3 regions of the Streptomyces sp. NPDC051218 genome follow, and region 1 is predicted to be linked to each of the others. Evidence: riboswitches for the same ligand, from Rfam matches in the RefSeq annotation. Region 1 holds a riboswitch; each other region holds the start of a gene.
The links. Region 1 has a riboswitch for thiamine pyrophosphate ahead of ACIBCK_RS32475 (thiamine ABC transporter substrate binding subunit). Riboswitches for the same ligand answer to the same signal wherever they lie in the genome.
Positions count from the first base shown of each region.

Region 2: another riboswitch for thiamine pyrophosphate. It lies ahead of thiM (hydroxyethylthiazole kinase); the one in region 1 lies ahead of ACIBCK_RS32475 (thiamine ABC transporter substrate binding subunit).
Region 3: another riboswitch for thiamine pyrophosphate. It lies ahead of thiO (glycine oxidase ThiO); the one in region 1 lies ahead of ACIBCK_RS32475 (thiamine ABC transporter substrate binding subunit).

Region 1 covers NZ_JBITEU010000012.1:83,641-89,114, reverse strand. The annotation lists gene ACIBCK_RS32495 (phosphatidate cytidylyltransferase) at 1-667, shown strand, start outside; gene ACIBCK_RS32490 (hypothetical protein) at 747-1,493, opposite strand; gene ACIBCK_RS32485 (methanogen output domain 1-containing protein) at 1,490-2,008, opposite strand; gene rlmN (23S rRNA (adenine(2503)-C(2))-methyltransferase RlmN) at 2,193-3,299, shown strand; TPP riboswitch at 3,358-3,475, shown strand; gene ACIBCK_RS32475 (thiamine ABC transporter substrate binding subunit) at 3,548-4,642, shown strand; gene ACIBCK_RS32470 (ABC transporter permease) at 4,618-5,474, shown strand, end outside.
Region 2 covers NZ_JBITEU010000014.1:58,704-64,177, reverse strand. The annotation lists gene ACIBCK_RS34805 (zinc-binding dehydrogenase) at 3-911, shown strand; gene ACIBCK_RS34800 (cupin domain-containing protein) at 977-1,894, shown strand; TPP riboswitch at 2,061-2,186, shown strand; gene thiM (hydroxyethylthiazole kinase) at 2,180-3,013, shown strand; gene thiE (thiamine phosphate synthase) at 3,319-3,957, shown strand; gene thiD (bifunctional hydroxymethylpyrimidine kinase/phosphomethylpyrimidine kinase) at 3,954-4,787, shown strand; gene tenA (thiaminase II) at 4,793-5,474, shown strand, end outside.
Region 3 covers NZ_JBITEU010000001.1:397,478-402,951, reverse strand. The annotation lists gene pknB (Stk1 family PASTA domain-containing Ser/Thr kinase) at 1-1,282, opposite strand, end outside; gene ACIBCK_RS01870 (thiazole synthase) at 1,374-2,168, opposite strand; gene thiS (sulfur carrier protein ThiS) at 2,175-2,402, opposite strand; gene thiO (glycine oxidase ThiO) at 2,399-3,601, opposite strand; TPP riboswitch at 3,599-3,711, opposite strand; gene ACIBCK_RS01855 (NAD(P)/FAD-dependent oxidoreductase) at 3,895-5,061, shown strand; gene ACIBCK_RS01850 (Rv2175c family DNA-binding protein) at 5,127-5,474, shown strand, end outside.

The DNA.
Region 1 (5,474 bases):
GCTCCAGGAGCGCAAGGACATCAAGGCGCCGCTGGTCCCGCTCGCGGTGGGCGGCGCCGCGATGGTCGTCGCCGGGTACGTCCGCGGACCCGAGGGCGCCTGGGTCGCCATGGCACTCACCGCGTTGGCGGTGCTCGTCTGGCGGATGACCGAGCCGCCCGAGGGCTATCTGAAGGACGTCACGGCGGGCGTCTTCGCGGCGTTCTACGTCCCCTTCCTCGCCACGTTCGTGGCGCTGATGCTCACCGCGGACGACGGCTCGATGCGGGTGCTCACGTTCCTGCTCCTGACCGTCGTCAGCGACACCGGGGCGTACGCGATCGGCTGGCGCTTCGGCAAGCACAAGCTCGCTCCGCGGATCAGTCCCGGCAAGACCCGCGAGGGTCTGGTCGGCGCGGTGACGTTCGCGATGGCGGCCGGCGCGCTGTGCATGGAGTTCCTGATCGACGGCGGCACGTGGTGGCAGGGGCTGCTCATCGGCCTCGCGGTCGCCGCGAGCGCGACGCTCGGGGACCTGGGCGAGTCGATGATCAAGCGTGACCTCGGCATCAAGGACATGGGCACGCTGCTGCCGGGTCACGGCGGCATCATGGACCGCCTCGACTCACTGCTGCCGACCGCGCCGGTGGTCTGGCTGCTGCTCGTCATCTTCGTGGGGTCCGGCTGACCCGCCTGCCGCTGTACGTGAGGGGCTCGCTGTCCATGGGGCGGCGGGCCCTTTTTCGTGTCCGGAGCTCCCGGAGGGGCTACAGGAGCGAGAGGGACCTGAGCGCGCCGCCGATCAGGGCCGTCACCGACTCCAGGTGCTCCGTCGGGGGCGGCGGTCTATTCGTGGCGAGGACGAGGGTGGCGTGGGGGCCGACGGGGACGTGGAGGCGGTCGGGGCCGGGCGACGGAGGGGTGAGGTGCAGGGCGGCTTCCGTGCAGCCGAGGACCGGGGGCGCGTGTTCGGCCACCGACCGGATCAGGCCCGCGGTCGTGGTGGACGAGGCGACCGCCTGGACGAGCGTGTGCAGGTGATCGAGCTTCTGCTGGGCGGCGGTCAGGGACGAGTTGAGCCGCAGGCGGTCCTCGGTCGCGCGGAAGCGGAGCGTGCGCTCGCGCTCAAGGGCGTTGACGCGCTCCTTGACGGTGAGGAAGCGGTCGCCGGGGTCGATGCGGACGGCCCGTAGGTGCACCGCGAGGGTGGGCAGCCACTGGGCTCGGGCGCCGAAGCAGCGGCAGCGTACGCGTGCGCCGTCGTAGCCGTGCAGGGTGAGGCCCGCGGGGGTCGGGTGGCCGGTGCGCATCCACTGCCGTACGTACTGGGCGACGTCCTCGGCGGCTTCGGAGACCATGTCGCTCAGGGGCGCCGCGTCCTCGACACCCGGAAGCATCCGGACCGCCGAGGGGTTCGCGGCCAGTACACGCGTGTCGGCGGCGACGAGCAGCACCGGCTCCGTGAGCAGCCCGGTGATCTTCCGGAAGAGGGCCAGGGGGTCGTCGATGGTCACCGGACATCGCCGTAGTACTCACGGCCTGTGGTCAGTTCCGCTTCGGAAGGCGGGCGGAGGTGGACCACGACACGGCAGCCCACGTCCCAGCGGGCGATGGTCTTCTCCAGCTCCACGCGGGCGTAGCCGAGATTGCCGGCGGCGATGGTCCCGAAGATGTTCGACGTCATCATGCACATGGAGGGCCGGCCAAGGACCTTCTCGCCGAACGGGCAGACCCGGTTGCCGAGCACGATGCGCCGGTCGTTCTCCTCCACGACGAAGAAGTCCCCACCGAGCCGCTTCTTGAGGTCGACCATGACCTGCGCCACCTGCACGCGGTCGAGACGGTCGACCGACAGTGCCTTGGTGTACTGGCCGTTGATGTCGTCGCCGATGGTCTGACTGACGAGGCTGACATAGCCCGCCGCCTCCTCGAGACCGACGACGTCCTCAAGGACGCGCGCCAGTTCACGGATGAGGCTTCGCATGAACACATCGCGGTCGAGGGCGATGGGTGCGTCGGACGGTTCCACTGGGTCCCCCTCGCCGGCCAGTCACTCGACACGCTGACTCACCTTGTGTGACCACATGATGTCGCACTGTGAGAGGCCCTGTCGACCGACTTCGACGGGTCGGCAGGGCCCGCCCCCTGGGCCGCGCACCACCGCCGCACGGTGGCCGGGTGGCGCTCCCACAGTCTGCGACACTGGAATCACCATGCCTGTACCCGGAGAACTCACCTTCGTCGCGCCCCGCGGAGCCAAGAAGCCGCCGCGGCATCTCGCCGACCTCACGCCCGCCGAGCGCAAGGAAGCCGTCGCCGCCGCCGGCGAGAAACCGTTTCGCGCCAAGCAGCTCTCGCAGCACTACTTCGCGCGGTACGCGCACGACCCGGAGCAGTGGACCGACATTCCCGCCGGTTCGCGCGGGAAGCTCCAGGAGGCGCTGCTTCCCGAGCTGATGTCCGTGGTGCGGCACATCAGCTGCGACGACGACACCACCCGTAAGACACTGTGGCGGTTGTTCGACGGGACGCTCGTCGAGTCCGTGCTCATGCGCTATCCGGACCGCGTGACGATGTGTATCTCGTCGCAGGCCGGGTGCGGGATGAACTGCCCGTTCTGCGCGACCGGGCAGGCCGGTCTCGACCGGAATCTGTCCACCGCCGAGATCGTGCACCAGATCGTGGACGGGATGCGGGCCCTGCGCGACGGGGAGATTCCCGGTGGGCCCGCGCGGCTCTCCAACATCGTCTTCATGGGGATGGGTGAGCCGCTCGCCAACTACAACCGCGTGACCGGGGCGATCCGCCGGCTGACGGACCCCGAGCCCGACGGGGTCGGCCTCTCGCAGCGTGGCATCACCGTGTCGACCGTGGGCCTCGTGCCCGCCATCCACCGGTTCGCCGACGAGGGCTTCAAGTGCCGCCTCGCCATCTCGCTGCACGCGCCCGACGACGAGCTCCGCGACACCCTCGTACCCGTCAATACGCGCTGGAACGTGCGCGAGGTGCTGGAGGCAGGGTGGGAGTACGCCGCAAAGTCCGGGCGCCGCCTGTCCATCGAGTACGCGCTGATCCGGGACATCAACGACCACGCGTGGCGCGGTGACCGGCTCGGGCGGCTGCTCAAGAACAAGCCCGTGCACGTGAACCTGATCCCGCTGAACCCGACGCCGGGCTCGAAGTGGACGGCGTCGCGGCCGGAGGACGAGAAGGCCTTCGTGAACGCCATCGCCGCTCATGGGGTGCCTGTCACGGTGCGTGACACCCGTGGCCAGGAGATCGACGGGGCGTGCGGTCAGCTCGCCGCGGCAGAGCGTTAGGCTGGCCGAAACACAACTTCATAGGCAGTGCACAACTGCACGGACGGAACACATCTTCATATTCCGACAGGGGAGCGCCACAGCGCTGAGAGTGCGGCAGCCAAGGACAGGTTGGCCGCAGACCCTCTGAACCTTGCCCGGGTCATTCCGGGTAGGAAGTTCGGACACCACTCAAGCTGTTGCGCCCTGCCCGCCGGCCCTTCGGTCCGCGGGCAGGGCCGCGTCTCTTCCTGGTCACTCCAGGAGGAATGAATTCAGTGAGTACCACCAAGAAGATCACGCTCACCGCGGTCGCGGTGAGCGTCGGGCTCGTCGCGCTCTCCGCGTGCGGCAGCTCGTCCGACAGCGGCGACAAGGCCGACTCCAAGAGCGTCACACTCGTCAGCCATGACTCGTTCAACGTCTCCAAGGACGTGCTGAAGGCGTTCGAGAAGAGCTCCGGGTACAAGGTCAACGTCCTCAAGGACGGGGACGCGGGCGCCGCTGTGAACAAGGCGATCCTGTCCAAGGACAACCCCCAGGGCGACGTCTTCTTCGGCGTAGACAACACGCTTCTGTCGCGTGCGCTCGACAACGGCCTCTTCCAGTCGTACGAGGCCAAGGGCTCGGACCAGGTCGCCTCGCAGTTCCGCGTCGATCAGGGGAAGCACCGGGTCACGCCCGTCGACAGCGGCGACATCTGCGTCAACTACGACAAGAAGTACTTCGCCGACAAGAAGCTCGCGCCGCCGAAGTCCTTCGCGGATCTGACCAAGCCCGCGTACAAGGACCTGCTGGTCACCGAGAACGCGTCGACCTCGTCCCCCGGCCTCGGGTTCCTGCTCGGCACCGCCGCCCAGTACGGCGACGACGGCTGGCAGGGCTATTGGAAGAAGCTCAAGGACAACGGCGTCAAGGTCGTCGACGGCTGGGAGCAGGCCTACAACGAGGAGTTCTCCGGGTCCGCCGGCGGCAAGAAGGCCAAGGGCGACCGGCCGCTCGTCGTCTCGTACGCCTCGTCCCCGCCCGTCGAGGTGCTCTACGCCAAGCCGCAGCCCAAGGAGGCGCCGACCGGCGTCGCGACCGGCACCTGCTTCCGGCAGGTCGAGTACGCGGGTCTGCTCGACAACGCCCGGAACGAGAAGGGCGGCAAGGCGCTGCTCGACTTCCTGATCAGCGCCGAGTTCCAGGAGGACATGCCGCTGAACATGTTCGTGAACCCGGTCCGTGAGGGCGGCAAGCTGCCGGAGCTGTTCACGGAGCACGGCGTGAGCGTCGACAAGCCGGAGACCATGGCTCCGAAGAAGATCTCCGACAACCGCGAGCAGTGGGTCAAGTCGTGGACCTCGCTCGTACTGAAGTAAGCACGTCCCGTAAGGGGCTCGCGCGCGGGAGCGCGACGCGGCTCGGTCTCATGGCCGTGCCCGTCGCGTTCTTCGCCGTCTTCTTCGCCTATCCGGTCGCCGCGATCGTCGCGCGCGGCCTGAAGGTCGGCGGGGACTGGCAGTTCGGGCGGATCGCGGAGGTCGTCGGGCAGTCCGACGTCCGGCACGTGCTGTGGTTCACCACCTGGCAGGCGCTTGCCTCGACGGCGCTCACCCTGCTGATCGCGCTCCCTGGCGCGTACGTCTTCGCGCGCTTCGAGTTCAGGGGCAAGCAGATTCTGCGGGCCGTCGTCGCGGTGCCGTTCGTGCTGCCGACCGTCGTCGTCGGGACCGCTTTCCTCGCGCTGCTCGGCCGGGGCGGGCTGCTCGACGAGATGTGGGGCGTACGCCTCGACACGACGGTGTGGGCGATCCTGCTCGCGCACGTCTTCTTCAACTACGCCGTCGTCGTACGGACCGTCGGCGGGCTCTGGTCGCAGCTCGACCCGCGCCAGGAGGAGGCCGCGCGGATGCTCGGCGCCTCGCGGTGGACCGCCTGGCGGACCGTCACGCTGCCCGCGCTCGGTCCCGCGGTCGCCGCGGCCTCCCTCATGGTCTTCCTCTTCACGTTCACCTCCTTCGGCGTCGTGCAGATCCTCGGCGGACCCGCGTACTCGACGCTCGAAGTGGAGATCTACCGGCAGACCGCCCAGCTTCTCGACCTGTCGACGGCCGCCGTACTGACGATCGTGCAGTTCGCCGCGGTCGGCGCGATCCTCGCCGTGCACGCGTGGACCGTGCGCCGCAGGGAGAGTGCGCTGAAGCTGGTCGA
Region 2 (5,474 bases), on a different contig from region 1:
CTATGCGCGCCCTTGTGGTCGATCACAGTGAAGCCGGACCCATACGGTTCGCCGATGTCGATGAGCCCGTACCGTCCGCCGGTGAGGCGTTGGTGGAGGTACGGCACATCGGTCTCAACTTCGGAGAGCTGAATTACGTGCGCCAGTGGCCGGCCGGCGCCGTGCACGGTCACGACGCGGCCGGCGTCGTGGTGCGCTCCGCATCCGACGGCTCGGGGCCGCCCGCGGGTACGCGCGTCGCGGTGGGAATGGCTCCGCACGCGTGGGCGGAGCGGGTGGCCGTCAGCCCTGCCTCGCTCGGCACGGTCCCTGAGGGTGTGGACCTGGCCGACGCCGCCGCGCTGGGGATCGCCGGAGTCACCGCACTCCGGGTGCTGCGCAAGCGTTCGCTGCTGGCGCGCGATGTGCTGATCACCGGCGCCAGCGGGGGCGTTGGGCACTTCGCCGTCCAACTGGCGGCGTTGGCGGGCGCCAGGGTGACGGCACTCGTCGGTTCGCCGGAGCGGGCCGCCGGGCTCCGCGAACTCGGGGCCGACAAGGTCCTGACCGAACTGGACGAGACCGGGGCCCGGTTCGACCTCGTCCTGGACACGGTCGGCGGGCCGCTGGTGGCCCAGGCGTGGAATTCCCTCGCTGAGGGCGGCACCATCCACCTGGTCGGTTACTCCTCAGGGCAGGAAACCACCTTCCCGCCAGGGGCCTTGTTCGGCTTCGGCGAACCCCGCAGCATCGCCACCTTCGGCGACATGACGCCGACCAGCGGGGACTTGACGGACCTGCTGGGCCTCATGGCCGCCGGGAGGCTTTCGGCGCCGGTCGGACTGCGAGGCGACTGGCAGGACGTGGACGCCGCCGTCAAGGCGCTGTTCGCGCGGAAGGTGCACGGAAAAGTCATTCTTGACGTGGCCTGAGGCTGGGGAGAGGACCCCGAACCGCCCAACGGCGGGCGAGGCGCCCGGTGGACGAGAATGGACCCATGGATGTGCTGGCGGAGGTCTTGCGTGTTTCGGGTGCGCGTGGGGCGCTCGGGGTCATGCTGAAGGCCGGAGGAATCTGGGGCCTGCGGCTGGACTCCTCGCCAGGAGCGGCACTGCACGTGGTGTCCCGCGGCACCATGTGGCTCCACGTCCCGGGCGAGAAACCTCTTCCGGTGCAGGCCGGAGACGCCGTCCTGGTGTCGCCGGGCACCGCACACGGGATAGCCGGCGGCGCCGGCATGACGTTGGGTTCCTGCGACCGTGCGGCGGCGGCCCGGTCTTTCGGCGATGGCAGGGCCCTGCGCCTGGGCTCGGCGCCGGTGCAGACGGAAGTGATCGTACTGCGCTACGAGCAGGACCCGGAGGTGCGTACACCGGTGCTCACCTCTCTCGCTCGGCCGATGCACGTCACAGCCCGGGAGAACGCGCAGCTCAGAAGGACCGTCGAACTTCTCGCCGCGGAGCTCGCACAGCCGCAGATCGGCACCACCGCCGCCGTGAACAGCATCGTCGACCTTCTGCTCGTCCAGTTCGTACGCGCCTGGCTGGCCCGCCACCCGCAGGAGCAGTCCGGCTCATGGCTGGGAGCGATGCGTGATCCGGTCGTGCGCGAGGCTCTGGCCTGTGTCCACGCCCAGCCGGGGCACCCCTGGACCACGGAGACCCTGGCCGCCGCGACGCGCGTTTCCCGGGCGACGCTGTCGAGGCGCTTCCGGTCCGCCCTCGGACAGACACCGGGCGCGTACGTGACGCAGTGGCGCATCGACCTGGCATCCGTCCGGCTCCGCGACACCGATGAGCCGGTCGAGTCGATCTCCGGCGCGGTCGGATACGCCTCTCCGCACGCCTTCAGCCGCGCCTTCAGACGTGCCCGAGGTACGGCCCCGGGTGAGTATCGCTCTCGACTTCGCGAGTGAGTGTACGTAGGCGACGACCGCCGGCGTCAGGTGGGCGCGACGGCGTCACGTGGGCGCAACGGCGTCACGTGGGCGCAACAGCCGAAGTCCAGCGCCCGCCCCCGCTCTGTCGTGCCGTGCGGAGCCCCGAGTGCGAACTCCCGTTCCCGAGGGAGGTACATTGCGTAGTGACCACCGCGGGAGCTCGGGAGTAGCCGGGCTGAGAGGGCGGACGGGACTTGATCCCCTTTCCGCCGACCGCATGAACCTGGACCGGGTAATGCCGGCGTAGGAAGGGTGTTGACGATGGAGAGTGCCTCCATACCTGCCCAAAACGGCCCTGCCGTCTCCCGTGCTGCCGTAGCGGACGTGATCGCGGCCCTGCGGACCTCCGCACCCCTTGTGCACTGCCTGACCAACGTCGTGGCGTCGCAGTTCACCGCCAACGTGCTGCTCGCGGCAGGAGCGGCCCCCGCGATGGTGCACAGCGCGGAGGAAGCCGGAGCACTGGCCCGAGTGGCCGGAGGTGTCCTGGTCAACCTGGGGACGGTGACTTCCGTGACGGCGGAGGCGATGCGCGTCGCGGTCAAGGAAGCGGCCGGCGCCGGGCGCCCGTGGGTGCTCGACCCGGTGGCGGTCGGCCCGCTGCCCTGGCGCACCGAGCTGGCCCGCGAACTCCTGGAGAGCGCAACCCCGGCGGTCGTTCGCGGCAACCCTTCCGAGATCCTGGCGCTGGACGGCGGCGGCACGGGCGGGCGCGGCGTGGACAGCACGGACACCCCCGAAGCGGCGCTGGCCGCGGCCACCGCGCTGAGCCGACGCTACGGCTGCGCGGTCGCCGTGAGCGGTCCTGAGGACGTCCTCACCGACGGGACGCGAGTGGTGCGGGTGAGCAATGGGCACCCGCTGCTGCCTCTGGTGACGGGAACCGGCTGCTCGCTCGGCGCCCTGGTCGCCGCCTGCACAGCCGTCACCGGAGACGCGCTGCTGGCCGCCACTGCCGCGACCGCCCTGCTCACAGTGGCCGCGGAGAGCGCCGCCACCCGCTCGACAGGTCCCGGCACGTTCGCGGTCGCGCTGATCGACGCGCTGTACGAGCTCAGCCCGGACCGGCTCGCCGGGGCTCTCAACCTGCGTTGAGCTCGCGGGTGTTGGGGATGTTGCGGGGTTTTGCGGTGGGCGGTCGGCCTGGGTGTCAGCGGCTGGTCAGCCGCTAATCAGCCGCTGATCAGCCCCCGCCCGCCCAGGGGGGCGACCCCAACACCAAGTCTGCCAGCCCCCTCGGACACACACCCTCACCCCTGTGGATAACTCAAGGTTCCCGCACGTCAGGGGCCCTCCCCCTTCCCTACACCTCTTTCCCCAGCACCTCTTCCCCAGCACCTCCCGATGCGTCTCCCACGCCGCCGCGCCCTCCCGCGGCCGGTAGACCCCAAGGAGCACCCATGCGACCACCACTCGACCTGTCCCTGTACCTCGTCACCGACACCCGGCTCTGCGGCGAGCGCGGCGTCGCCGTCACCGTGGCAGCCGCCGTCAAGGGTGGTGTCACCGCTGTCCAGTTGCGCGATCCGGAAGCGGACGCCCGCACGCTGTGTGCGCTCGGCCGGTCGATCCAGGCTGAACTCGCGGGCACCGGGGTCCCCTTGATCGTCAATGACCGCCTGGACGTGGCGGTCTGGCTGGGCGCGGACGGCGTCCACCTTGGGCAGCGGGACGGCTCCCCCACGACCGCCCGGCGCCAGCTCGGCCCTCACGCGTACGTCGGCCTGTCCGTCAGCCGCCCCGAACAGCTGACGCACGTACCCGATGCCGTCGACCACCTCGGTGTCGGTCCGGTGTTCCCGCAGTCCACCAAGCCGGACGCGGACACCCCGCTCGGTCTGGACGGCCTGGCCCGCATCGTCCGGGAGAGCCCGCTGCCCTGCGTGGCCATCGGCGGGATCGGCGCGTCCGAGGCCGCCGCCGTCAGGGCAAGTGGCGCGGCCGGGATCGCTGTCGTCAGCGCGGTCTGCGGGCAGCCCGACCCCGAGACCGCGGCCCGTTCCCTTGCCCACACCCTGCGACCGGAGGTCTCCGCGTGACCAGCCCGCCCATCGCCCTCACCATCGCCGCCAGCGACCCCTCCGGCGGCGCCGGGATCCAAGCCGACCTGAAGGCGTTCTCCGCAAACGGCGCGTACGGAACGGCAGTTCTGACCGCCCTGACCGCACAGAACACCCAGGGAGTCACCGGCATCCACGCCGTCCCCCCGGAGTTCGTCACCGAGCAGCTCGACACGCTGTTCGCCGACGTGGCGGTGGACGCCGTCAAGATCGGAATGCTGGCCGACGCCGCCATCGCCGCAGCCGTCGCGGACGCACTGGAACGGCACCGCCCCCGGTACGTCGTCCTTGACCCCGTCATGGTCTCGACCAGCGGTCACCGCCTCCTCGAGGCCGATGCGGTGACGGTGCTCCGCGACCGGCTCCTGCCGCTCGCCGATCTCATCACCCCGAACCTCCCCGAGGCCGGCGACCTCCTCGGCGCCGCCTCCGCGACGAACCGCACCGAAGCCGTCGAGCAGGCCCGCGCACTCCTCAAGACCGGCGCCAGGCGCGTCCTCCTCAAGGGCGGCCACCACACCCACGACGCCGAGTCCGTCGACATCCTCGTCGACTCCACGCACGCCACAGACGCCCATGGCACGGGCGTCACCGAGCTGTCCGCACCTCGCGTGAACACGCGGAACACCCACGGCACCGGCTGCACCCTCTCCGCCGCGATCGCCGCCCTCCGCCCTCGGAGCGACGACTGGCAGACCGCTGTCCGCGCCGCGAAGGACTACCTGACCGGGGCGCTGCGGGCAGCCGACACCCTGCGCGTCGGCCACGGCCACGGCCCCGTCCACCACTTTCACCAGTACTGGAGCTGAGCACCATGACCACGACCTTCTGCGACGAGCTGTGGACGGCCACGGCCGAGATACGTACGGCCATCGACAAGCTGCCGTTCGTCACCGGCCTCGGCGACGGCACCCTGGACCGGGAGAAGTTCGTCTACTACCTGGCCCAGGACGCCCATTACCTGCGCGGCTACGCCCGCGCGCTGGCCGGCGCCGCCGCGAAGGCGGACCGGCCGCAGGACATCGCGTTCTTCGCGAAGTCCGCCCACGACGCCGTCGCCGTCGAAAGCTCCCTGCACGAGACCAACGTCGTCGACGTCGATGCCTGGACCCCCTCCCCCACCTGCACCGGCTACACCTCCTACCTGCTCTCCGTCGCCCACACCCAGGGCTACCCGGAGCTGGCCGCCGCGGTCCTGCCCTGCTTCTGGATCTACGCCGAGGTGGGCCGGGCACTGCTCGAACAGGCCGGTGACCTCGCTGTCCATCCGTACGGCGACTGGATCGGCACGTACGCCGACGACGAGTTCGAGGCCGCCACCGAACACGCCCGACAGATCGTCAACCGGCTCGCCGACCAGGCCGACCCGACCACCCGCGCACGGATGCGTACGGCGTTCACCACCGCGTCCACTTGGGAGTGGATGTTCTGGGACGCCGCCTGGCGCGTGGAGTCCTGGCCGTTCGACGCCGCTCCCGCCCAGGTCTCGGAGCCCG
Region 3 (5,474 bases), on a different contig from region 1:
CCATGACCGTGCCGCGCTTGTCGGTGTCGCTGTAGGCGCGCTTGACGTCGTTGACCTCGAGCCCCTCTTCGCCGAGGCGTTTCTTGGCCGCCGACTCGGTCTTCGCCAGGAGCGGCGGGACCTTCGTGAACTGGCCGGAGTTGATGTACCAGACCCCGGCGCCGAGGCCGAGCGCCAGCAGGACGGCGGCGACCACCGCGAACGTGCGGCGGCGCGGAGCGGGGCGCCTGCGGCTAGGCGCGGCCGGTGGAGCGGGCGGCGGGGACGCGAGGACGCTCGTGCGGTTGAGCTGGTCCTGCCGGTCCTCGTCACCGTCCGTCGGAAGCGGCAGCTGTACGGAGCGTGCCGCGCGCGGGATCACGCTCGTACGGTCGTCGGAGTTGTCATGGCCGGGGTCCGCCGCCAGTGCCTGCGGCGGCACCGCGTCCAGCTGCTCCACGGAGAGCGCGGCCCGCGCCAGCCTGGCCTGCCCGAGCAGCGCCACCGCGTCGTGCGGGCGTACGTCGGGGGTGCGGGCGGTGGCGGAGGCCACCAGGTCGTCCAGCTCGACGGCGAGCCCCGGGACGGCCGCCGAGGGGGGCGGCACATCCTCGTGGAGGTGTTGGTAGAGCACCTGGGCGGGGGTCTCACCGGAGTGCGGCTTGGCGCCGGTCAGCATTTCGTAGAGCACGACGCCGCACGCGTACACATCCACGCGTGTGTCGGCCGTGCCGTGCTCTATCTGCTCGGGAGCGAGGTAGGAGACGGTGCCGAGGACCGTGCCGGTCGTGTTCGTGACGGTGTCCACCGCGCGCACGAGTCCGAAGTCGGCGACCTTGACCCGGCCGTCGTCCCCTATGAGGACGTTCTCCGGCTTCATGTCGCGGTGCACGAAGCCCGCGCGGTGCGCGGCGCCCAGCGCGGCGAGGACCGGCTCCAGGATGTCGAGGGCGGCGCGCGGCTGCAGGGCGCCGCGCTCGCGGAGCACGTCACGCAGGGTGCAACCGGCGATGTACTCCATCGCGAGATAGACGTAAGCCCCGTCGGCGCCCTGGTCGTACACCCCCACCACGTTCGGGTGCGAGAGCCGGGCGACCGACTTCGCCTCGCGGATGAAGCGGTCGACGAAAGAGACGTCGGCGGCCAGCGTCGGGTGCATCACCTTGAGCGCGAGCACGCGGTCGAGGCGGGTGTCCACGGCCCGGTAGACCGTGGCCATCCCGCCGACCGCGATCCGCCCGTCCACGCGATAGCGGCCGTCGAGCACCTGCCCGACGAGCGGGTCCTGAAGGGTCGTGTCCACGCAGGGAGTCTACGAGCCACCGCTGACAGGGTTGCCCGCCCGGGTTGGCTCGGGCCCCGACTGCAGCCGAGCTGTGACAGGCACGCGACGCTCAGAACGCGGGCCGCTCCGGATCGAGCCTGGCCATACCCGCCACGGGCGAGGACGCCTCGGCGAAGTGCCGCCGGGGAATGCGCCCTGCCCGGTACGCGAGCCGCCCCGCCTCGACCCCGTGCCGCATGCCCTCGGCCATGAGGACCGGCTCCTGCGCCCGCGTCACGGCCGAGGCGAGCATCACACCCGCGCACCCCAGCTCCATGGCGAGCGCCGCGTCGGACGCCGTTCCCGCGCCCGCGTCCAGGATCACCGGCACGCGCGCGTGCTCGACGATCAGCTGGAAGTTGTGCGGGTTGCGGATGCCGAGCCCGGAGCCGATGGGGGAGCCGAGCGGCATGATCGCCGCGCAGCCCACGTCCTCCAGCTTCCGGGCGAGGACTGGGTCGTCGTTCGTGTACGGAAGGACCGTGAAGCCGTCGTCGACGAGGGTCTCGGCGGCGTCGATGAGCTCGATCGGGTCAGGAAGCAGCGTGCGCTCGTCCGCGATGACCTCCAGCTTCACCAGGTCGGTGCCGAGCGCCTCCCGAGCGAGCCGGGCGGTCAGGACGGCCTCTCCCGCGGTGAAGCAGCCCGCCGTGTTCGGCAGGACGCGGATGCCGAGCCGGTCGAGGACGGAGAGCACCGAGCCCTGCACACCGGGATCGAGGCGGCGCATCGCGACGGTCGTCAGCTCCGTCCCGGAGGCGATCAGGGACCGCTCCAGGACGTCCAGGCTCGGCGCACCGCCCGTACCCATGATCAGGCGCGAGGAGAGGGTGAGCCCGCCGATGACGAAGGGGTCGTCTGCCATGTCGGTTCAGCCTCCTTGGACGGCGGTGAGGACCTCGACGCGGTCCCCGTCGGTGAGCGGGGTGGTGGACCAGCGCGTACGCGGGACCACGGTTTCGTTGAGCGCGGCGGCGACGCCGGACGGGGCCGCGGTGAGGGTCGCGACGAGGGCTTCGAGCGTGGTGCCCGTGGCCACGTCGCGCGCCTCTCCGTTCACGGAGACGGCGGTGACGGCTGTGTCGGACGGGAGAGTCATGCGGGCTGCTCCATGTGGTGCTGTGCTCGGGGGGTGCCGGCGAAGCGCAGGGGAGTGAACCCCCGTGCCTCGTCGGGCAGTTCACCGGTGGTCAGGGCGTGCGCCATCACGTCGCCGGTCACGGGCGTCAGGAGTACGCCGTTGCGGTAGTGCCCGGTGGCCAGCTGGAGGCCGGGCAGCGCGGTCGGGCCGAGCATCGGGGCGTTGTCGGGGGAGCCGGGGCGCAGGCCCGCGCGGGTCTCCGTCAGCGGCAGTTCCGTGATGCCCGGTACGAGCTCATGGGCGTCCCGGAGCAGCTCGTACACGCCGCCGGCCGTGACCGTCGTGTCCCAGCCGAGCTCCTCGCTGGTCGCGCCGACGACGAGTTCGCCGTTCTCGCGCGGCACCAGGTAGACGTGGCTGCCGCGCACGACGGCGCGCACGGTGCGGCTCAGGAACGGCGCGTACCGCTGCGGCACGGTGAGCCGCAGCACCTGCCCCTTCACCGGGCGCACGGGCGGCAGTACGCCCTCCGGGACCCCGTCGAGGCGCCCGCTGAGGCTGCCCCCGGCGAGCACGGTGTCACCGGCCTCCAGAGCGGTGCCGTCGGCGAGGACGACTCCGGTGGCCCGGTCGGCCACCACCGCAAGGCGCTCCGCCCACGCGTGGTGGAAGATCACGCCCGCCCGCTCGCAGGCCACGAGGAGCGCCGCGGAGAGCCTGCGGGGGTCGATCTGGTGATCGCCGTCGACCCGCAGCCCGCCCCGGACGCCGGGCGCGAGCATCGGTTCCAGACGGCGGCACTCGCGCCCGCTCAGCCACTCCGACGTGAGCCCCGACCGCTGCTGAAGGGCGTGCAGCTCCCGCAGGTGGGCACGGTCGTCGGAGTCGAGGGCGACGGCGAGCGTGCCGCTCGCGCGGTAGCCGAGATCGAGGCCGCTCGCCTCCGTCAGCTCGGCGGCGAAGTCGGGATAGCGCTGCGCGGATGCCACGTTCAGGGCGAGCAGCGTCTGCTCCCCGTAGTGCAGCTCGGTGACGGCGGCCAGCATGCCCGCGGCCACCTGCGCCGCGCCGCCGCCGGGCTCGGGGTCCACGACCGCCGTGGACAGGCCGCGCTGCGCCGCCCGCCAGGCCGTGACCAGGCCGATGATGCCGCCCCCGACGACCAGGACGTCGGTCGTGCTCGTGCTCGTCGTGTGGAGTGGTGTCCGTGGATGCATGGGTGTCCAGCCCCTCCCTTCGCCGGCATGACCCGGATCAGGTTCGTACGGTCGGAGGCCGTCCAGCCTCCCTCTCAGCCCGGTGCGTCCGGGCTCCCGCGAGTGCTCTGCACGGCAACCTTAGCCTTTGGCGTCCCGGCGCAGTAGGGCAGCTGTGCGGTCAGGGGCGGTGACGGTGTGTCAGAGATCTCCTCGCCGCGCCCTGAGGCGCGCGCCACCCGCCGTCCTACAGTGATCGGGTGAGTGAGCAGCGGAGGCAGGAAGAGCGCCGGGTCGTCATCGCGGGCGCGGGGATGGCCGGCGTGCAGACCGCCGTGGCCCTGCGCGAGCAGGGGTTCACCGGCGCGGTCACCCTGATCGGCGCGGAACCCCACCAGCCGTACGACAGGCCGCCGCTGTCCAAGGCCGTGCTGCTCGGCAAGGCGGAGGGCTCCGCCTTCGACATCGACTTCGAGGCCCTCGGCATCGAGCTGAGCCTGGGCCACGAGGTCACGGGCCTGCGCCCCGCGGAGCACGAACTGGACACCGAGCGTGGCCCGGTCCCGTACGACGCCCTGGTCATCGCCACCGGCGCCGAGCCGATCCTGCTGCCCGGCGCATCCGGAGTCCCCGGTGTCCATCTGCTGCGGACCCTGGACGACGCCGAGCGGCTGCGGCCCGTGCTCGCCGAACAGCACCGCATCGTGGTCGTCGGCGCGGGCTGGATCGGCGCCGAGTTCGCGACCGCCGCGCGTGAGGCGGGCTGCGCGGTCACCGTCGTCGAGGCCGCGGACCGACCGCTGGCCGGGGCCCTGCCCGCGGAGGTCGCGGCGCCCATGACGGCTTGGTACGCCGACTCCGGCGCCGAACTGCGCACCCACGCGCGCGTGGACCGCGTCGAACCCGGCAGCGTCTTCCTGACCGACGGCACCCGGCTGCCCGCGGACGCGGTGGTCGTCGGCATCGGCGCACGCCCCGCCACGGCCTGGCTCGCGGACTCCGGCATCGCCCTGGGCGCCCACCGGGAGGTCCTCGCCGACGACCACCTGCGGACCTCGGAGCCCGACGTGTACGCGGTCGGCGACTGCTCCTCCTTCCCTTCGGGAAGGTATGGCGAGCGCCTCCTCGTGCACCACTGGGACAACGCCCTGCAGGGCCCGCGCACGGTGGCGGCGAACATCATCGGCGATACCCCTTCGGCGTACGACCCCGTCCCGTACTTCTGGTCCGAGCAGTTCGGCCGCTTCGTCCAGTACGCCGGGCACCACGCCTCCGCCGACGAGCTGGTGTGGCGCGGCGACCCCTCGGGCGTCGCCTGGACCGTGTGCTGGCTGCGCGGGGGAGTTCTGGTGGCCGTACTCGCGGTGGGCCGCCCCAGGGACCTGGCGCAGGGCCGCAAGCTGATCGAGGCGGGTGCCTACCTCGCCGCCGAACTGGCCTCGGACCCCGCGGTACCCCTGAAGAAGGCCGTGCTGCCGTAGCGGTTGCGTCATCCCCGGGGGCCGCTGCCCGGCCGCTGTCGGTGGCCGGAGATACGCTTGACCCCGTGACCGAGATTGACGCAAAGACTGATGCTCTCGTCCCTGAGTGGCTCCACCTCCCCGACATCGCGGAAATGCTCGACGTCGAGGTGACGCGTGTGCGCCAGCTGGTCAAGGAGGGCCAGCTGATCGCCGTACGCCGTGGTGAGAACCGCGCGCTCCAGGTGCCGGCCGCCTTCATCGACGGCGACAAGATCGTCAAGGGCCTCACCGGCACCCTGACGCTCCTGAGGGACGACGGCTTCAACGACGAAGAGATGCTGGAGTGGCTCTTCACTCCCGACCCGACCCTGCCCGGCACGCCCGCGCAGGCCCTGAGCGAGAATCGCGGCACGGAGGTGAAGCGTCGCGCC